DNA from 2 places in the Streptomyces sp. RFCAC02 genome. Region 2 is predicted to be linked to the other one. Evidence: riboswitches for the same ligand, from Rfam matches in the RefSeq annotation. Region 2 holds a riboswitch; the other holds the start of a gene.
The links. Region 2 has a riboswitch for ZMP and ZTP ahead of EMA09_RS03920 (bifunctional 5,10-methylenetetrahydrofolate dehydrogenase/5,10-methenyltetrahydrofolate cyclohydrolase). Riboswitches for the same ligand answer to the same signal wherever they lie in the genome.
Positions count from the first base shown of each region.

Region 1 (10,273 bases), 4.6 Mb from region 2:
GCTTCCTCTCCGGACGCCGCCGCAACTGGCCGACGGATGAGGAACTGAGGGACGCGGTCCGTCACAAGCCCTTCTACTGGGGAGGGCAGCCGGGTCACCGCCGGCATGTGCTGCGCCGACTGGAGGAGAGCTACGGCGCGAGTGAGCCGGTGGACTTCGAGGCGGCGCGACTCACGGTCGAACACGTCCTTCCTCAGCACCCCGCACAGTCCTGGTACGACCTGCTGGGTGAGGAGACGGACGAGGGGCAGACCCCGCAGGAGCTTCACGACGCACTGGTCCACACTCTGGGCAACCTCACGCTCACGGGAGAGAACAGCAAGCTCTCCAACCATCCTTTCCGCCGCAAGCAGGAGATCCTCGATTCAAGCGCCCTGCGGATGAACCAGGAGATCGCCGCTGCGAGCCGCTGGGGCAAGGCGGAGATCCTCGACCGCGCCGACAGGCTCACCGACCGTGCGGTCCGCCTGTGGCCGGGGCCCGTGGGAGTGGTCCGTGCGACGGGTGAGGAGTGGCACGGCTGGGCCGATCTTCGGGCAGCCCTCGTCGCCATGCCGAGCGGGACCTGGACCACCTTCGGCGATATCGCCGAGCTCATCGGTACTCACGCCGTGGCCGTCGGCAATCACCTCGCCGCGTCACCGGGTGTCATCGCGGCCTACCGTGTTCTCACGGCGGACGGGCGTGTCCCGTCGGGCTTCCGCCGGCCGGACGGCAGGACGGATGACCCCGCACAGCTCCTGGCGGACCAGGGAATCGCCTTCGGCCCAGCAGGACGTGCTCACCGCTCCCACCGGCTGGTGGCCGCGGAACTCGCCACCCTGATCGGCCGGGACGTCCCCCATGACGCTGCCCACCCCGCACTCCCGGACCCGGAACGGGCCGCAGCGGCGCACCGATTCGAGGCCCAGCTCAAGGAGAACCAGGCCGAGGCGGCCGACGGTGTCCTCGCGATGCTCGAGTTCTGGGAGCGGCAGGGCGGCCACCGCGAATGCGGCCGCCATGAGGAGACGAGTTGTTTCCCGACACTCGGGGTGGCACTCACCGGGCGGCCGAACGCGCTGTGGCCGATGGCCGTCTACCCGGTGTCGGGCACGGTCGAGGTTGTCTTCCAGCATTTGAAGAGGCGCAGCCCGTTCGATGACGTCGAGCAGCGGCGTGAGCTGATGCACCGCCTCAATGAGGTCGAGGGCATCAACCTCGTCGAGGGCAAGCTGGAACTGCGGCCATCGTTCCCGCTGTCCGTCTTCGCACGGCACAGTGAGCAGATCTGTGCCGTGTTGGAGTGGTTCGTGCATACTGCTGCCCTGCAGCGCGTGCAAGGGCACTGAGCGGCAAGCCGCGGCGCGGTACCCAGGGGGCGTACGCCCCCAATGGGACCCGCCCGGTCCTGGACGCGGCCGTCCGAGCAGGGTGCTCGTCGCCACGGGCGGGGGAGAGGGTGCCCCGCTCGTGGCGGGGCTTGCGCGCTGTCCGTGCTCTTACGGGACCTCGGAGAGCCCCTGGCAGCAGAAAAACCCCAGGTCGACTGGGGTTTTCAGTGAGTGTCCGAGGGGGGACTTGAACCCCCACGCCCTTAAACGGGCACTAGCACCTCAAGCTAGCGCGTCTGCCATTCCGCCACCCGGACGAGGTGTGCGCGCGACCTGTGGGGTCGCGGTGACATGGGCAACCATACCAAGTCCCGCGTGGTGTCCGCGCCGCGATTCCCTCCCTGTGCCGGTCAGCTCGCCAGCTCGGAGGAGGACGTACCCAGCGCCTTCAGCCAGGACGGGCCGCTGAGCAGTTCCAGGAGCAGCAGGAGGCGGGTCAACGGGTCCCACTCGGGGTCGTCCTGCGCCGGGCCGGTGCCGTTGTCGTCGGCCGGCTGCTCCGAGAGCAGCGCCCACACGGCCTTGCCGTGGCGGTCCGGTGTGGTCCAGCCCCAGTTCGCGGCGAGAGAGGCGAGGACATGCAGCCCGCGGCCCGATTCGCGCAGGAAGTCGGGCTCCTTGAGGCGGGGGGCGTCGCGGCCGGGGTCGAAGACGGCGCACAGGACCGCCTGTTCGCAGTGGACCAGGCTGAGGAGGAACGGCTGGTCCACCGTCGCCGGGGGCATCGGGCGGTGGCCGACGCTCACCGGGCGGCCGTAGCGGACGGCGTTCGTCACCAGCTCGGAGACGATCACCGAGGCGTCGTCGACCAGGGATCCGAGCCCCCAGCCGCGCAGGGTGCGTGACGTCAGGCGGCGCGCCTCACCGGCCGAACCGGCGGTACAGGCCAGCGGGAAGGTCACGAAGCCTGCCGCGTCCACGACCCCTCTGGGAGCTGGTGCCATCACGTGGGGCGCCGTTGCTGCGAACGGAAGAGCTGGCATGACGACCTCCGCGACGTGCTGGGACCGCCCTGGGGCGGCGGCTCCGCTAAGTCCATCCTCAACCCACACAGCGTATCGCTGCAAGTACATCGTAAAGAACGAATGCAAGAACGCCTGCAAGGACGGATGCAAGAACATCTGCAAGAACAGATGCAAGAACGCCGGGAGTTGGGGCAGAATCCACGCAGTGGCCGTCCGCCCGCTGTGCGGGCGGCGGTCGTGTCGACGGAAGGTAGGAGTGCATATGCCGCAGCTCGTCAACGGTGTGCCGGCCGGCCGGATCGAGGGTGCCGCCTGGCGCAAGAGCGCACGCAGCAACCCGAACGGCAACTGCGTCGAGGTCGCGGCCCTGCCCGGCGGGGATGTCGCCGTGCGCAACTCCCGGGACCCCCAGGGGCCGGCGCTCATCTACACCCGCGCGGAGATGACGGCGTTCGTCCTCGGCGCGAAGGACGGCGACTTCGACGACCTCGTGGACCGGGGCTGACCGTTACGCCCTGAGTTGCCCGGGAGCAACTGTACGCCCGGCTCGAACAGTGCAACACTGGGCGCGAATTCAACACTCAGGGGACAACGCTCATGGCGCCAGTTCAGCCAGGTCAGGCCTCTTCCGTGCGGGACCTCCTCGCCCGCCCGAGGGGTGGCCCGACGGTCCTGCGGATCGTCCTCGGCACCCACCTGCGCCGCCTCCGCGAGGAGTGCCACATCAGCAGGGAGGCGGCCGGGGAGGCCATCCGTGCCTCGCACGCGAAGATCAGCCGCCTCGAACTGGGCCGGGTGGGCGCGAAGGAGCGCGATGTCGCCGACCTCCTGACGCTCTACGGAGTGGACGACGAGCCGCGTCGCGGCCAGCTCATCGCGCTCGCCCGGCAGGCCGGCACGCCCGGCTGGTGGCAGAAGTACAACGACGTCCTGCCGAGCTGGTTCGAGACGCTCATCGGTCTCGAGGAGGCGGCGTCGGTCATCCGCACCTATGAGGTGCAGTTCGTCCCGGGGCTCCTCCAGACCCCCGACTACGCCAGGGCGTGCATCCGCCTCGGCCATCCCCGCGCCGGCGAGCGCGAGATCGAGCGCCGGCTCGAACTGCGCATGGAGCGGCAGAACCTCCTCTTCAAGGAGGACGCGCCGAAGCTCTGGGCCGTGGTGGACGAGGCGGCGCTGCGGCGTCCCCTCGGCGGCAAGCGGGCGATGCGGGAGCAGCTCCGCCACCTCCGCGAGGTCGCGGACCAGCCGAACATCACCCTGCAGATCGCGCCGTTCCGCATGGGCGGTCTCGCGGCGGCGGGCGGGCCGGTCACCATCCTGCGGTTCTCCGAGCCCGACCTGCCGGACATCGTCTATCTCGAACAGCTCAACAGCGCCCTGTACCTGGACAAGCGCGATGACGTCGAGGACTACCTCGCCGTCATGGACAGCCTGTGCGCGACCGCGGAACCCCACCGGAAGACCGGGGTGTTCCTCGATCAGCTCCGCCTGCTCGACAGCCTGAAGGACGAGGAGACGGACTGATCTCCACGCCGGCCGGGCGCGGGGTCATCCCGGCACGTGGGCGTCCAGCCAGGCGATGAGGTCCTCCTCGACCTCGGCGCTGTTGGTCTCGTTGAGGATCTCGTGGCGGGCGCCCGGGTAGGCCCGCCACGTCAGGTCGCGTGTGCCCGCGTAGCGGAAGTCCTCCAGCAGTTCGTAGACCAGGGTCATGCCGCTGTGGCACGGGTCCTGGTCGCCCACCGCCATGTGCACGGGCAGGCCGGGGGGCACGCGTGCCTGGCGGGCCGGGTCGTTGATCGTCCGCACACCCAGCACCCAGTCGAGGGCGAGGCCCGCACTGAACGGGAAACCGCAGTCCTCGTCGGCGACGTACCGGTCCACCTCGGCCTCGTCGCGCGACAGCCACTCGAAGCCGGTCCGGTGCGCGTAAGGGGCGTTGAAGGACGCGAACAGGTCGCCGACGAACGACGATGCGGCCGACCGGCCCCCGACCTCGATCTCCTCCCGGAGCCGCTGGATCGCCCCTTCCGTCTCGCAGCCCGGCAGGGAGCGGAAGGTCCCCGACAGGATGAGCCCCGCGAGCGTATCGCCGTACGTCTGTGCGAAGTCCCTGGCGAGCTGGGACCCCATGCTGTGGCCGAGCATCACCAGGGGAACGCCCGGCAGGTCCGCGCGGGCGCGGGCCGCGACGGCCGCGAGGTCGGTGACGACGGCCCGCCATCCGGAGTCGCCCACGACGCCCCGGCCGCCGGTGCGGGGCGCGGTCGCGCCGTGACCGCGGTGGTCGGACGCCACGACCGCGTAACCGCGGGCGGCGAGCCCGCGGGCGAACCGGTCGTAGCGCCGGGCGTGCTCGGCCGCGCCGTGCACGATCTGCACCCAGGCGCGGGGCGGCGCCGCGGAGGGGAGCCAGGTGTAGGTGGCGATCGGCACGCCGTCGGGGGCCGGCGTGACGCCGGCGCGCATGCGCCCGGCCGGTCCGTCCCCTGCGGTGCGCGCGCTGTCCTCGGTCATCGCTGCGTCACTCCTCGTCGAGTCCGGGGGAGAGTGCGGCAAGTATCGTGCGATCGGCCCGCGGTGTCGCGCGGGAGTGATGAGGAAGGATCGGGGTGGTTCCGTGAGCGGGTCCGGGAGCCGGGTCACAGTCGTCGGCGAGGTCCTGGTGGATCTCCTGTGGCGTGCGGGCGAAACGGAACTCCGCGCCGTCCCGGGCGGCAGCCCCGCCAATGTCGCGGTCGGCCTGCACCGTCTCGGCCGCCCGGTCACGCTCCTCACGGCGTGGGGCGACGACGCGCCCGGCGTCGTGGTGGCCGAGCACCTGGCGGGCATCGGCGTGGACGTGCGGCGCGTGCCGTCGGGCACCGACCGCACACTGCTCGCCCTGGCACACCTGGACGGGGACGGCGGTGCGACCTACGACTTCCTGGGGGGCTGGGACCCGCGGGAACTGTCCGTGCCCGGTGACACCGCGGTGCTCCACACCGGTTCGCTCGCCGTCGTGGTCCAGCCGGGTGCCGACCGGGTGCGGGAGCTGTGCCGCACCCTGCGGCGCGGCGGCACGACGGTCGTCGCCGACCTGAACGTGCGGCCCGCCGTCCAGCCGGACCGGGACGCCTACCGCGCGGCGTGCCGCGATCTCGCCGGTTCGGCGGACGTGCTCAAGGCCAGCGAGGAGGACCTGGCGTGGCTGTTCCCCGGCCTCGCGCCCGCGGACGCCGCGCGGGAGCTGCTCGCCGAGGGACCCCGGCTCGTCGCCGTCACGCTCGGCGCGGAGGGCGCGATCGGCGTCACGGCGGCGGACGAGGTGCGCGTGGCGGCGCCGCGGGTCCGCGTCGTGGACACGGTGGGCGCCGGCGACACGTTCCAGGCGGCCCTGCTCGACGCGGTCGCCGAGCAGGGCGGCCCGCCACGGGGGCCGGAGGCCCTGACGGCCGTGCTCACGCGGTGCGCGAGGGCCGCCGCGATCACGTGCACCCGGCCGGGGGCCGACCCGCCCACCCGGGCCGCCCTCGGCGCCTGACGCCGTCCGCCGGCACGTCAGGCTTCCGCCTCGTCCTCCAGACGGAAACCGACTTTCAGGCCCACCTGGAAGTGCGCCACGCGCCCGTCCTCGATGTGCCCGCGCACCTGCGTCACCTCGAACCACTCCAGCATCCGCAGGGTGCGGGACGCGCGGTCGACCGCGTTGCGGACGGCGTCGTCCACACTCTCGGTGGACGACCCGACGATCTCCGTCACCCGGTAGATGTGTTCGCTCACGATGGCCTCCCGGAAGCTGTCGTCACCGACACCGCTCCTCCACCGTGCACCCGCGGCGTCCCATCCGCGACCTCGGCCGCCGTCCCGCGGGGCACGCGATGCTACCCTCGCTGCGGGCCGTGACTGGCGCGTCGAAGATGGACAACCATCGGGGAGCGGCCCCCGCCGAGCGATGAGGAGCCGTGCGCCTGGGCCGTCGCGACTCACCTCTGGAGGCCCCGCAGTGACCGCAGATTCCACGACATCCGCCACGGCGTCCACGGCGTTCCGCAGCAGCCTGGACGTGATCCGCGGTGTCGAGCCGAGGATCGCCGACGCCATCGGCCGCGAGATCGAGGACCAGCGTGCCTCGCTCAAGCTCATCGCCAGTGAGAACTACGCCTCCCCGGCGGTGCTCCTCACCATGGGCAACTGGATGAGCGACAAGTACGCCGAGGGCACCGTCGGCCGCCGCTTCTACGCGGGCTGCCGGAACGTCGACACCGTCGAGTCGGTGGCCGCCGAGCACGCGCGCGAGCTGTTCGGCGCCCGGCACGCCTACGTCCAGCCGCACTCCGGCATCGACGCGAACCTCGTGGCGTTCTGGGCCGTTCTCGCCGCCCGGGTGGAGAGCCCGGCGCTGGAGCGCGCCGGTGTCCGGCAGGTCAACGACCTGACCGAGGCCGACTGGTCCGCGCTCCGCCGCGAGCTGGGCAACCAGCGCATGCTCGGCATGTCCCTGGACGCGGGCGGTCACCTGACGCACGGCTTCCGGCCCAACATCTCCGGGAAGATGTTCGACCAGCGGTCGTACGGCACGGACCCGGAGACGGGGCTCCTCGACTACGACCGGGTGCGCGAGGCGGCGCGCGAGTTCCGTCCGCTGATCCTCATCGCCGGGTACTCCGCCTACCCGCGCCGGGTCAACTTCCGCATCATGCGGGAGATCGCCGACGAGGTGGGGGCCACGCTCATGGTGGACATGGCCCACTTCGCCGGCCTGGTGGCGGGCAAGGTCCTCACCGGTGACTTCGACCCGGTGCCGCACGCCCAGATCGTCACCACCACGACCCACAAGTCCCTGCGCGGCCCGCGCGGTGGCATGGTGCTGTGCGACGACTCCCTCGCGGACCAGGTGGACCGCGGCTGCCCGATGGTGCTCGGCGGTCCGCTGCCGCACGTCATGGCGGCGAAGGCCGTGGCCCTCGCGGAGGCGCGGCAGCCGGAGTTCCAGGACTACGCGCAGCGCGTCGTGGACAACGCCCGCGCCCTCGCCGAGGGGCTGATGCGGCGCGGCGCGCGCCTGGTCACCGGCGGCACCGACAACCACCTGTGCCTGATCGACGTGTCCGGCTACGGGCTCACCGGGCGCCAGGCGGAGGCGGCCCTCCTCGACGCCGGCATCGTGACCAACCGCAACGCCATCCCGCGCGACCCGAACGGCGCCTGGTACACCTCGGGCATCCGCATCGGCACGCCGGCGCTCACGACCCGGGGCCTGACCACCGATGGCATGGACGAGGTCGCCGCTCTCATCGACACCGTGCTCTCGCGCACGAAGCCCGGCACGGCCAAGAGCGGTGCCGCCTCCAAGGCGACCTATGTGCTGGAGGAGGGGGTCGCCGAGCAGGTCGCCGACCGCGCCGCGGACCTTCTCGCCAAGCACCCGCTGTACCCGGGTATCGACCTGAGCTGAGCGGCGTGTCTCCCTTGCAGCACACCACTCCGGCCGGCGAGGACGAGGCCGTGGCCGTGCAGCTGAGGCTGCGCGAGGCCACCGTCCTCGACTCGTCCGGACCGGCTCCCGGGCTGGCCGGCACCCTCGTGGCCGGGGTGGACGTCGCCTACGACGACGGCAGGGACCTCGTGGTGGCCGCCGCCGTGGTCCTCGACGCGGTGACCCTCACCGTGGTCGAGAGCGCCACGGCGGCGCGGGCCGTCCCGTTCCCCTATCTGCCGGGCCTGCTCGCCTTCCGCGAACTGCCCGCCGTCCTGGACGCCCTGGGTGCCCTGCGGCACACTCCCGACCTCGTGGTCTGCGACGGTTACGGTGTCGCGCATCCACGGCGTTTCGGGCTCGCCTGCCACCTGGGGGTCCTCACGGGGTTGCCCGCGATCGGGGTGGCGAAGACCCCGTTCCTCTTCCGGTACGGGCCACCGGGGCCACGGCGCGGTGACGCGGCTCCGCTGCTGGACGGTGACGAGGAGGTCGGCCGCGCCCTGCGCACCAGAGACGGGGTGAAGCCCGTCTTCGTGTCCGCCGGGCACCGCACGACGCTCGCCGACGCGTGCGCCCACACCCTGCACCTCACGACGCTCGGCTACCGGCTGCCCGAGACGACGCGGGCGGCCGACCGGCTGTGCCGGCAGGCCCTGCGCGACGCCTGAGCCACCGCCCCGGCCGCCGCCGGCCCGTGTGTTGATCCCCGCAGTGCTGCCCATGGCGCGGTCCCCTTCCTGCTACATCACTTACGGTGACCAACGTAGCCACCATCGTCACCGTGCGCAACGCTTCGCTCGTTTTTCACTCCGGAGAGTGATGAACGTGCTCGGAGTCGCCGCCTGCGGCACGCGCGGCCTTCCCCCGGCTCTCCAGCAGGCCGTGGAACGTGACGGCCTCCCCCTCGGCCCCGGTCGCGTCCCGTTCCCGCAGCCCCGCGATGTACGCACGCGTGGCGTCCGTGACGTAGTGATCCGGCCCCAGTGCCCGCACACAGTCCGCCAGCAACGCGTCGAACGCGGGAAGCCCCGACGCCGGATCGCCGTCGACATGGCTCCGCATCTCGGCCAGGCATCCCCGGATCATCAGGGTGGCGAAGTGCTCGGGACTCCAGATCCGCCGGCCCGCGGTCAGCACCCGCTCGTACGTCGCGGCCGAACGCGCGTATTCCTTCGCCTGTGCGAGCAGCCCCGCGTAAGTGGTGCGAGCGACAAGGGTCTCCATGTGGTCAGGCCCGAGCAGCCGCTGGTAGTCCTGCAACAGCTCCCCGTACGCAGCGGCCGCCCCCGCCGGATCTCCGGCCTCTCCCCGCGCGGTGAGCACTCGGCCGCGCACATCGAGTGTCCTCGGATGCTCCGGACCGAGTACCCGCAGGTGGTCGGCGAACAGCTCCTCGTGGTCCGCGACCGCATCGGCCGGGTCCGCGTCCTCGCTCCGCAGGTCGGCCAGGGTGCCGCGGGCGCGCAGGGTCTCGGGATGGTCAGGACCCAGAACCCGCCGCCGCACGTCGATCAAGTCCTCGTAGGCCGCCGCGGCCCCCGCCGTGTCACCCGCCGCGCGCCGGTTCTTCGCGACCACCTGCAGGGCGTGCAGCGTCTCCGGATGCGTCGGCCCCAGCACACGCCTGCAGGCGCCGAGCACGTCCTCGGCCTCCGGGACGGCTCCGTCCGGGGCATCGGCCTCGCTCCGCCAGTCGGCCAGGTCGGCCCGTACGGCGAAGGTCTGCGGATGCTCGGGACCCAGCACGCGTACGAAGTCGGCCAGCAGACCGGCGAACTCGCGCGCCGCCGCGGCGGGATCACCGATGGCGCCTCTGATCCCCGCCAGCATGCGGCGCTGCATGAGGACCCCCGGGTCGTCCGGACCCGCGGCGGCCACCAGCTCGGGAAGCAGTTCCTCCATGGCGGCGGCGGCCCCGGCCGGGTCACTCTCCAGCAGGGCGGTCTTCCACGCCGCGATCAGGACGCGGTGGGTGATGGTGAGCGGGTGGCCCGCGCCGAGGAGCTGTTCCATGCCGGCCGCCGCTTGCTCGATCGCGGCCATCGGCCCCGCCGGATGGCCCGCCTCGCTGCGTCTCAGACCGAGGTCGAAGCGCGCTGCGGAGACGTCGATATGGTGAGGGCCGAGCACGCGCACGGAGTCGTCGAGCAGCGCCTCCAGGTCGGCGATCGCCCCGGCGGGATCTCCCGCCGCACCCCGCCAGTGCGCGAGCTGCCTCCGGACGGACAGAGCGTCGCGGTGGTCCGCGCCGATCGTCGCCAGACAGTCGGCGAGAAGTTGCTCGCACGCGGCGACGGCCCCGGCCGGATCTCCCGCGTCCCCCCGCAGATCCGCGAGCTTCATACGGACGTCCAGGGTGAGGGAGTGCGACGGCCCCAGCGCCCGCAGGCAGTCGCGCAGCAGTTCCTGGCACAGCGCGGTCGCACGCGCGGTGTCCCCCGTGTCGTTCAGCAGCTTGGCGACGTGGAAGC
Region 1 is NZ_SAUH01000001.1:5,484,639-5,494,911, forward strand. Features, by position in the region: gene EMA09_RS28530 (DUF1524 domain-containing protein) at 1-1,331, shown strand, start outside; tRNA gene EMA09_RS25365 (tRNA-Leu) at 1,546-1,630, opposite strand; gene EMA09_RS25370 (ATP-binding protein) at 1,724-2,293, opposite strand; gene EMA09_RS25375 (DUF397 domain-containing protein) at 2,601-2,843, shown strand; gene EMA09_RS25380 (helix-turn-helix transcriptional regulator) at 2,936-3,865, shown strand; gene EMA09_RS25385 (alpha/beta hydrolase) at 3,890-4,810, opposite strand; gene EMA09_RS25390 (carbohydrate kinase) at 4,962-5,864, shown strand; gene EMA09_RS25395 (dodecin) at 5,882-6,103, opposite strand; ZMP/ZTP riboswitch at 6,213-6,304, shown strand; gene EMA09_RS25400 (glycine hydroxymethyltransferase) at 6,327-7,778, shown strand; gene EMA09_RS25405 (endonuclease V) at 7,784-8,470, shown strand; gene EMA09_RS25410 (tetratricopeptide repeat protein) at 8,607-10,273, opposite strand, start outside.
Region 1: it holds a riboswitch for ZMP and ZTP, as region 2 does, so the genes downstream of both, EMA09_RS25400 (glycine hydroxymethyltransferase) here and EMA09_RS03920 (bifunctional 5,10-methylenetetrahydrofolate dehydrogenase/5,10-methenyltetrahydrofolate cyclohydrolase) in region 2, are expected to answer to the same signal.

Region 2 (10,273 bases):
ATCCACCATGACCACCCCGGCCATCGCGGCAAGCGGTCTGCGCAAGTCCTACGGCGACCACACCGTGCTCGACGGCGTCGACCTGACCGTCCCCGAAGGAACGATCTTCTCCCTGCTCGGCCCGAACGGCGCGGGCAAGACCACCGCCGTGAAGATCCTCTCCACCCTGATCCGCCCCGACGCCGGCGAGGTCCGCGTCGGCGGGCACGACATCGCCGCCGACCCGTAGTCCGTCCGCTCCGCGATCGGTGTCACCGGCCAGTTCTCGGCCGTCGACGGGCTGATCACCGGCGAGGAGAACATGCTCCTGATGGCGGACCTGCAGCACCTGTCCGAGCGCGAGGGCCGGCGGGTCAGCGCCGAACTCCTGGAACGGTTCGACCTCGCCGACGCGGCGAAGAAGCCCGCCTCCACCTACTCCGGCGGCATGAAGCGCCGCCTCGACATCGCCATGACGCTCGTCGGCGACCCGCGCATCATCTTCCTCGACGAGCCCACCACGGGGCTCGACCCCCGCTCCCGGCACTCGATGTGGGGCATCATCCGCGAACTCGTCACCGGCGGCGTCACGGTCTTCCTCACCACCCAGTACCTGGAGGAGGCCGACGAACTCGCCGACCGCATCGCCGTCCTCCACAACGGCACCATCGCCGCCGAGGGCACCGCGGACGAGCTGAAGCGCATCGTCCCCGGCGGCCACATCCGCCTCCGCTTCACGGACCCGGCCGCCTACCGCTCCGCGGCCGACGTCCTGGACACCACGTCCCTCGACGACCAGGCACTCACCCTCCGCGTCCCGTCCGACGGGACGCAGCGCGAACTGCGCGCCCTCCTCGACCGGCTGGACACCGCCGGCGTCGAGGCCGACGAACTGACCGTCCACACCCCCGACCTCGACGACGTGTTCTTCGCCCTCACCGGCGACCAGCCCAAGGAGAACGACCGATGAGCACCCTCTCCCTCGCCGTGCGCGACTCCTCCACCATGCTGCGCCGCAATCTCCTGCACGCCAGGCGCTACCCGTCCCTCACCCTGAACCTGCTGCTCACCCCGGTGATGCTCCTGCTGCTCTTCGTCTACCTCTTCGGGGACGTGCTGAGCACGGGCATCGGCGGCGGCGACGCGGACCGCTCCGACTACGTCGCCTTCCTCGTGCCGGGCCTGCTGCTGATGACCATCGGCAGCACCACGATCGGCACCGCGGTGTCCATCTCCAACGACATGACCGAGGGCATCATCGCCCGCTTCCGCACCATGGCGATCCACCGCGGCTCCATACTCATCGGGCACGTCGTCGGCAGCGTCCTGCAGGCCGTCCTGAGCGTCGTCTTCGTCGGTGTGGTCGCCTTCGCCATCGGCTTCCGCTCCACCGACGCCACCGTCCTGGAATGGCTCGCGGCCTTCGGACTGCTCGTCCTGTTCGCCACGGCCCTCACCTGGATCGCCGTCGGGATGGGCATGGTCAGCCCCAACGCCGAGGCGGCGAGCAACAACGCGCTGCCGCTGATCTTCCTGCCCCTGATCTCCAGCACGTTCGTCCCGATCGACGCGATGCCCGGCTGGTTCCAGCCGGTCGCCGAGTACCAGCCGTTCACCCCCGTCATCGAGTCCCTGCGCGGCCTGCTGCTCGGCAGCGAGATCGGCCACAACGGGTGGCTCGCGATCGCCTGGAGCCTGGCGCTGACCCTTCTCGGCTACCTCTGGTCGAAGTCGGTGTTCAACCGCGACCCCAGGTGACCGCCGTGACGGCGCGGGCACGCCCCGCCGCACGGCCACCGCCCCAGGGCGGCGTACCCCCGGCACCACGCCGGAGTACGCCGCCCTTTCCGCGTACGGCTACAGTGCTTCCCGGGCCGTGACTGGCGCTGAGGTGGAGCACCACCGGGGAGCGGCCCGGCGAGATGCCGAATGCCGGTGCGCCTGGGCGAGTGGTCAGCAATGCCCGGGAGACACGAATGCCCGCACAGCTCATGGACGGAACCGCTCTCGCGCGGCGCCTCGTCGAGGAGACCACCGCCGCGGCCGCCGACATCACCCGGCGCACGGGAACCGCCCCCTGCCTGGCGACGGTCCTGGTGGGCGAGGACCCCGCGTCCGTCACCTATGTCCGCATGAAGAGGAACCGGTGCGCCAAGGCCGGCATCGGGTCGCGCCACATCGCCCTGCCCGCCTCGACCACGACGGCCGAACTGGTCGCGACGATCGCGGATCTGTCCGCCGATCCGGACGTGCACGGCATCCTGATGCAGCATCCCGCCGGCCCGCACATCGACGAGCGTGCGGCGTTCGAGGCCATCGCCCCGGAGAAGGACGTCGACGGGGTCACGATGCACTCCTTCGCCGCGATGGGCTTCGGACTTCCCGGGTTCGTGTCCTGCACGCCCGGCGGGATCATGCGGCTGCTCGACGCGTACGACGTCGGCCTCGCGGGCAAGCGCGCCGTGGTGGTCGGCCGCAGCGCGATCCTCGGCAGGCCGGTCGGGATGCTGCTGCTCGCGGGGGACGCCACCGTGACGTACTGCCACTCGCGCACCGCGGACCTGCCGGCGATCGTCCGGGAGGCGGACATCGTCGTCGCGGCCGTGGGCCGGCCCCGGCTGATCCGCGGCGAGGACATCAAGCCCGGCGCGGTCGTGATCGACGCCGGGTACAACGCGGGCAACGTCGGCGACGTCGACTTCGACACCGCCCGCGCCCGGGCCGGCCTGATCACTCCCGTCCCCGGCGGGGTCGGGCCGATGACCATCGCGGTCCTGCTCGCGCAGACCGTGCGGGCCGCCGCACACCAACTGGGGGTGCAGGCGCGCTGACGTCCGCGACCGCCCGCCGGCCCCACGGCACGTCAGAGGATCGGCGGGCGGCCCAGGCGGGTCATGCGCCAGACCGTGCGCCACCGCATCGGGCGGCGCGGGCCGCACGGTGTCCGCAGGCCCTCGAAGAAGCCGCCCCACCACGCCCGCAGACTGCCCGGCGACCGCGTCCGCAGCGTGGTGAGGACGATCCACACGCCCAGGTGGACGGGGACCAGGGCCGCCGGCAGGCGGCGCCGGGCCAGCCAGACGCGGTTCCGCGCGGTGAACCGGTAGTGGCCCGCGTGCCGGGCGGGGGACGTCCTCGGGTGCTGCAGGACGAGGTCCGGCTCGTACAGGATCCGCCAGCCCGCGTCGAGCGCCCGCCAGGCGAGGTCGGACTCCTCGTGGCCGAAGAAGAACTCCCCCGGCCACAGGCCGATCTGCCGGAGCATGGGCATCGAGAGGCCGTGGCCCCCGCCCAGGAAACCGGTGACCTCACCGCCGCGCATCGGATCGGCGGCCCCGGGCCTCGGCACCCAGCGGCGCTCCGTGTGGCCGTGCTCGTCGGCGACCCTGAACCCGACGATGCCGAGCCGCGGGTCCTCGGCGAACAGCCGCCGGACCGTGCGGAACACGTCGTCGGCGACGAGCAGGCCGTCGTCGTCCAGTTCGACCACGACGTCGACATCGCCCGCGTCCCGCAGCAGGCGCAGGGCGACGTTGCGGCCGCCGGGGCAGCCCAGGTTGTCCGTCAGCGGGACCTTCGTGGCGTCCGTCGCGACATCGGTGAGCGGCGTCGCGTTCCCCACCAGCACGACCCGCTCGGCCGCGACGTCCTGCTTCTCCACCGACGCGAGCAGGGCCTCCAGTTCACGCGGACGCGTGCCCATGGTCACGACGACGACTCCGATACGCGGCAGTGACATGAGGGCGAACTCCAGTGGTCGGCGGCGACGCCGATGCTAGTGCCTGATCACCCGTGTCCGCCCTGCTGAGGAGTGCGTGCCATTAGTCTGCGCGGTGTGATCGATTCCGGTTCGGACCCCGACGACACCGAACTCGCCGTGGCCGCCGCACGCGCGGGCGCCGCCATCGTGCGTGCCGGGTTCGGCGAACGGCTCGCCCGCGTCGACAAGGGCGCAGGGGACTTCGCGACCGCCGCCGACATCGAGTCCGAGCGGGCGATCGTGGGTGTCATCCGCGCCGCCAGGCCCGATGACGCGCTGCTCGGCGAGGAGGGCGGACGGCAGGGCGCCGCCGGTGCCGAACGCCAGTGGCTGGTGGACCCGTTGTGCGGCACGCTGAACCACGCCGCCGGCATGCTGTGCGTGGCGGTCAACGTGGCGCTGCTCGGCGGTCCCGCGGCGGTCGCCGACCCCTTCGCCGACGAGGTGTTCCTGACCGACGGCCGAAGCGCCCGCGTCCGGCGCGACGGAGCCGACGCGCCCCTGACACCCACATCGGCCACGCGGCTCGTGGACGTGAACCTGGACCCGCCGTTCCCCGGCGCGCCCGCGTTCCGGGCCACGGACGTGCTGGCCCATCCGGTGTTCATCGAACGGTTCCGGCCCCGGGTCGTCTCCACGTCGCTGGCGCTGGCCTGGGTCGCTGCGGGCAGGCGCGCCGCGTACGTCACGGACGGCGGCGACCTCTCGGAAAGCGTGCACTTCGCCGCCGGCATCGCCCTGTGCCGGGCGGCCGGCTGCGTGGTCACCGGCATCGACGGCGCCCCCGTCGGACAGGGCGCCCGCGGCCTGGTGGCCGCGGCGGACGCCGACACACACGCCCTCCTGATGTCGATCATCCACGGCGCCCCCGGCTCCGGTGACGGCGGGCCGCGGGGCGGCCGGAGGAGGGCACCGCGGCGCCCGGGACGCCGTCAGCGCACGCGCCGGAGTCTGGTCCAGCCGGACCAGCCGCGTTCCTCCAGCAGCTCGATGAGCCTGCGGGCCGGTGGCACGGCGTCGAAGGCCAGCGCGTCCATCAGCCGGGCGAACGACGGCTCGACGCCGGTGTCGTCGACATAGTCGTCGCCCTCTTCGTCGGCCATCTGCGTGAGGTGGGCGGCCAGTTCGTCGGCGAGGTCGGCCAGCAGCGGATCGTCGTCGGGCCGGTCGAGGGCACGGCTCAGGGTCCGGTAGAAGCCGGCGAACCGCGGGTCGGCGATCTGCTCGCGCTTGCGCGCCACCCACTCCGCGACCCGCTCGGGCGAGCGCGCGGCCAGCGGGATCCAACCGTCGCGTTCCACCCGGACGATCCGCTCGTCCACGCCCAGTGCCCGCAGCCGGTCGAGATGCGCGACCACTTCCGGCGGCAGCGCCAGGCCGTCCCCGGCGGCGAGGCGGGCGATCCGCTCGCGAAGGCGCTGCCGTTCCCGGATCTCCGACCGCAGCCGCTCGTCGATCGAGGCGACCGCCGTGGCGAACTCCTCCTCACCGGCCCGCAGCAGTTCCCGGACGCGCGCCAGCGGGACGCCCGCCCCGGCGAGGGTGCGGATGCGGATGAGTTCGACGACGGCTCCGGCGTCGTATCGCCGGTAGCCGGCGTGGTCACGCTCGGGCTCCGGCAGCAACCCCCTGGCGTGGTAGTGCCGCACCGCGCGCACCGTCACCCCGGCGTACGACGCCAGCTCGCCGATGGTCAGCATGGATTCGGTCCCCCGGTGTCTGCTCAGCGGGCCGGACGGTACGCGGTCCCGATGATCCGCGCGATCTTCGGGGCGTGCGTGAGGACGAGCCCGTGGTCGGCGTCCAGCCAGGTCGCGGACACGTGCGGCCGCTCGCGGACGAGGCGTTCGGCGCCCGCGCGCCAGAGCCGGTTGTGCCGCGGAGCGCGCCCCTCGGTGCTGTCACCGGCGATCGCGGTGGACATGATCATGGTGATCGGCCGGTCGATGCGACGATACCGGTCGAGGAGCGAGGAGCGGACCACGTCGACCTCCAGGTTCAGGGCGTGGATCTCCTCGGCGGTGAGCAGCACCCGCCGTGCGGCGTTGCCGATGTGCCCGGTCGTCTGCCGCGTCGCCAGGTCTTCGGCCAGGGCGCGGAACGCCGCCGTGTCGGCCTCGGTGATGAACGGCTCGGGGAGCGGGTTCGCCCCGTCGACGAGGACGAGACCCGCGAAGCCGCCGGGATGCGCGGCGGCATGGTGCACGGCCAGGTCCGCGCCCAGGGAGTAGCCCACGAGCAGGGGCGCCTCCCAGGCCGGGGCGAGGCGTGACGTCTTCGCCAGCACGGCGCCGAGGTCGCTCAGGAACCCGTCGAACGAGTAGCGGTCGGCGGCCGAGGACAGGCCGTGGCCCCGGAGGTCGAATGTCACCACGTCGTGGTCGCGCCGCAGGAGCCCGATCAGTTCGCGCAGGTCGTCCTGTGTCGTGTTGAGCCCAGGACACAGGACCAGCGGGCGCCCTCGGCCACCGCGGGAGACCGCGATCGTGACACCGTCGTGGTCGATCGTGAAGTGCCTCATCTTCTGTCGCCTCTCTCGTCCGGCTCCCCGTCGTGCCCGGCCATGCTGCGGGGTTGCCCCTGCGTCAGGGTCAACCGCGCGGTGCCCGCGGGGGAGCCCCGACCCGCGCACGGCCGGTGGCGTCGGACGACCGTAGGATGGGCGGGTTCCCACCATCCGCGACGACCCTCTGGACCGAACGTGACACGCCTCGGCGACTCCGTGAAGCGCGCCACCGCGCTGCTGACGCAGGACCTCTCCTCCGCCGCCACCGTGCGGGAGCTGCTGACGGAGACGAGCGCCCGGCGTTATCTGGATCTCTCCGACCTGCCGCCGGCCGAGCAGGCCGAGCTGGTCGCCGCCGGTGCCGTGAACATCCTGCCGTCCGCCGAGTCGCTCACCGAGCGCATCGACGCCGCCCGCGCCGAGGGGCGCGGCCTGCACGTCAAGCTCGGCATCGACCCCACCGGCAGCGACGTCCACATCGGGCACGCCGTCCCGATGATCGTGCTGAGCCGCTTCCAGCGGATGGGGCACGACGTGACGCTGATCATCGGCGACATCACGGCGCGGATCGGCGACCCGAGCGGCCGGTCGACGGAGCGCCCGCCGCTCACCGACGAGGACATCGCGCGCAACCTCGCGGGGTACCGGGAGCAGGTCCGGCCGTTCTTCGACTTCGACCGGGTCAGGTTCCGGCACAACAGCGAGTGGCTCGCCGGGATCACGCTCCCCCGGCTCATCGGCATCCTGTCGCAGGTGTCCGCGTCCGCGCTGCTCCAGCGCGAGGACTTCCGCACCCGCCTGGAGGCCGGGCACGGCCTGTCGATGTCGGAGCTGATCTACCCGGTCGCCATGGCGATCGACTCGGCCGAGATCGAGTGCGACGTGGAGCTCGGCGGCGTCGACCAGCTCCTCAACCTCCAGATGGGGCGGCGCGTCATGGAGATCTACGGGCAGCGTCCGCAGCTCGTCGTCACCATGCCGCTGATCGAGGGCACCGACGGGTCGGGCGCGAAGATGTCCAAGTCGAAGGGCAACTACATCGGCCTGTCCGCGTCCGCCGACGACCTGTTCGGCAAGGCCATGTCGATCCCGGACCGGCTGATGGACCCGTGGCTGCGGTCCCTCACCGAGTGGACCGACGCCGAGGTGATGCTCACCACACAGCGGATCGCCGACGGGACGCTGCACCCGATGGACCTGAAGCGGGTCCTGGCCGGCGAGATCGTGGCCGCCCTGTACGACGTGGACACGGCGATGGCGGCGCGCGAGGCGTTCGCGGCGCAGTTCTCGCGCCGGAGCTTCACCGAGGTCGAGGCGCTGCCCGAGGTGTCCCTCGCGGCCCACGGCGCCGAGGCCGTGACGGCGGTGCTGACCGGCGTCCTCGGCTTCGCGGCGTCGGCGTCGGCGGCGCGGCGGCTCGCCAAGCAGAACGGGCTGCGGCTCGTCGTGGAGGAGGCCGGCGGGCAGCGGACCGAGGTCCTGGCCGAGGGTGACGCGCTGCGGCCCCTCGCCGAGATCGTCGCCGAGCGCGCGGGCGGTGCCCCCGGGGGCGTGTACCTGAAGGCCGGGCGGAAGCTGGCCCGGGTCGCGTCCTGAGCCGCGGACGGCAGGCGTACCGTGGACGCGGGTGATGTGACATGCGTACGCGGACAGGGAAGAAGCCGGCCGGTGGCGGCGAGGTCTACCGGATCACGGGTGCCCGCCAGGGGCTGACCGACGATGTGCGGGGACGGCAGCGGCGGTACGTGATCTCGATGCTGATCCGGACCGTCGCCGTCATCGCGACCGTGCTGCTGTGGAACGTGAGCAGGCCCGTCGCGGTCGTCACGCTGGTGGCGGGCGCGCTGCTGCCGTACATCGCCGTCGTCGTCGCGAACGCCGGCCGGGAGAACGTGCCGTCCCTCCCGTCCGCACTTCTCACGTCGGGACGGTCCGCCCTGCCGCCGGCCGACGAGCACCTGCACAACCGGAACTGACCCTTCCGGGGGCGCGCGGAGGGCGGGCGCGAGGGGCGGGAAGGCGTGAAACAGTAGCGGCCCGGCGCGAATTGACGCGTTCCACTGCGCTGGGACGGGCATTGCATGTCATACTTCTAGAGCGCTCCGCATCCCCCGTCGGAGCGACGTTACGACGCCGGGCGGCTCCCCCCGTGGCTGCCCGGCGTCGCCGTGTGCCGAGGTGTTTTCCGGCGCCGCACTAAGCTTTCCCCCGCCCGTCCCCGCCGCGACCGCGCGTCCGGTGTGGAAGAAGTGCGGGTGTGATGCGACCGTGAAGGGTGGGACATGTGATGAACGAGCCGGGTGGTGCGCCGGACGGGGACGCCGCCGTCGTGTGTTCCGCGAAGGCGTGCCGGGCGCCGGCGGAGTGGGTCCTCGCGTGGAACAACCCGAAGCTCCACACGCCCGAGCGGCGCAAGACGTGGACGGCGTGCGAGGACCACCGCGAGTATCTGTCGCACTTCCTCGGGGTGCGGGGCTTCCTGAAGGAGGTCGTCGCGCTGGGCGAGTGGGAGGACCGGCCGGCCGGCGCGGCCGGGGGGTCAGCCGCCGATCGCTGACATCGGGCGCTCCGGCTGCGTGAAGCCGGGGGTGTCCAGTCCCGAGCCCGCCTTCTTGCCCCACATCGCGGCCCGCCACAGGCGGGCCAGCTCCGTGTCGTCGGCGCCGCCGCGCAGGGCGCCGCGCAGGTCCGTCTCCTCGCGGGCGAACAGGCAGTTCCGCACCTGGCCGTCCGCCGTGAGCCTGGTCCGGTCGCAGGCGCGGCAGAACGGGCGCGTGACGGACGCGATGACGCCGACCCGGTGCGGGCCGCCGTCGACCAGCCAGCGTTCGGCCGGGGCCGAGCCGCGCAGGCCGCCGTCCTCCGGGGTGAGGGCGAAACGGGTGCGGAGGGACGCGAGGACGGCGTCGGCCGTGACCATGCCGTCGCGCTGCCAGCCGTGCTGGGCGTCCAGCGGCATCTGCTCGATGAACCGGAGTTCGTAGCCGTGGGCGATGGCCCAGGCGAGGAGGTCGGGGGCCTCCGTGTCGTTGACGCCGGGCATGAGGACCGAGTTGACCTTCACGGGGGTGAGCCCGGCGGCGCGGGCCGCGTCGAGGCCGGCGAGGACGTCGGCGTGCCGGCGGCGGCGGGTGAGGCGGTGGAACGTCTCCGGATCGAGGGTGTCGAGGGAGACGTTGACCCGGTCGAGGCCCGCGGCGCGCAGGGCGGCCGCGGTGCGGGCGAGCCCGACGCCGTTCGTCGTGAGGGAGAGGCGTGGCCGGGGGGCGAGCGCCGCGCAGCGCTCGACGATGCCGACGAGGCCGGGGCGGAGCAGCGGCTCACCACCGGTGAACCGGACGTCGGTGACACCGAGTTCGCGGACGGCGAGGCCGACGAGGCGGACGATCTCGTCGTCCGTCAGCAGCTCGGGCCGGCCGAGCCAGGCGAGCCCTTCCTCCGGCATGCAGTACGTGCAGCGGAGATTGCACCGGTCGGTGAGGGAGACGCGCAGGTCGGTTGCCCTGCGGCCGTGGGTGTCGAGCAGCATGGGGGGAACCTCCGCCGCGTTCGCGCCTGGTCGTTTCTGGCCAGTTCTTCCGGGCCGGATACCGGCAGCGTACGTCACGGGTCCGACAGCGGACCGGAGGCGATCGGGCCGCGTGCCCGGGACCTTCGCCAACTGGCGGGCGGCGCACGCGGCGTGGCGGGCACGCGCGGCGGGCGGTGTCAGAGGCGGCCCGTATCCTCTGAAACCATGCTCGAAGACCAGCAGGCACACGCGCTGAACGTCCCCGCCCCGGTGGCGGTCCCGTCGGCTCCGCTCGGTCCCTGGCCCTCGGGCTATCCGACCGGTTACGCGGTGGTGGACGTGGAGACGACCGGGCTGGCCGTCCAGGACCGCGTCGTCTCGGCCGCCGTGTACCGGCTGACCGCGCGCGGGGACGTGGAGGACCACTGGTACACGACCGTCAATCCGCAGCGCGATCCGGGGCCTGTGCACATCCACGGGCTGACGGCGTCGATGCTGGCGGACGCGCCGCTGTTCG
Region 2 is NZ_SAUH01000001.1:881,351-891,623, forward strand. Features, by position in the region: partial or broken gene EMA09_RS03910 (ATP-binding cassette domain-containing protein) at 8-949, shown strand; gene EMA09_RS03915 (ABC transporter permease) at 946-1,737, shown strand; ZMP/ZTP riboswitch at 1,846-1,933, shown strand; gene EMA09_RS03920 (bifunctional 5,10-methylenetetrahydrofolate dehydrogenase/5,10-methenyltetrahydrofolate cyclohydrolase) at 1,956-2,810, shown strand; gene EMA09_RS03925 (glycosyltransferase) at 2,843-3,718, opposite strand; partial or broken gene EMA09_RS03930 (inositol monophosphatase family protein) at 3,815-4,597, shown strand; gene EMA09_RS03935 (MerR family transcriptional regulator) at 4,672-5,439, opposite strand; gene EMA09_RS03940 (alpha/beta fold hydrolase) at 5,463-6,260, opposite strand; gene tyrS (tyrosine--tRNA ligase) at 6,441-7,841, shown strand; gene EMA09_RS03950 (DUF3099 domain-containing protein) at 7,883-8,221, shown strand; gene EMA09_RS03955 (hypothetical protein) at 8,533-8,802, shown strand; gene moaA (GTP 3',8-cyclase MoaA) at 8,785-9,774, opposite strand; gene EMA09_RS03965 (DEDDh family exonuclease) at 9,982-10,273, shown strand, end outside.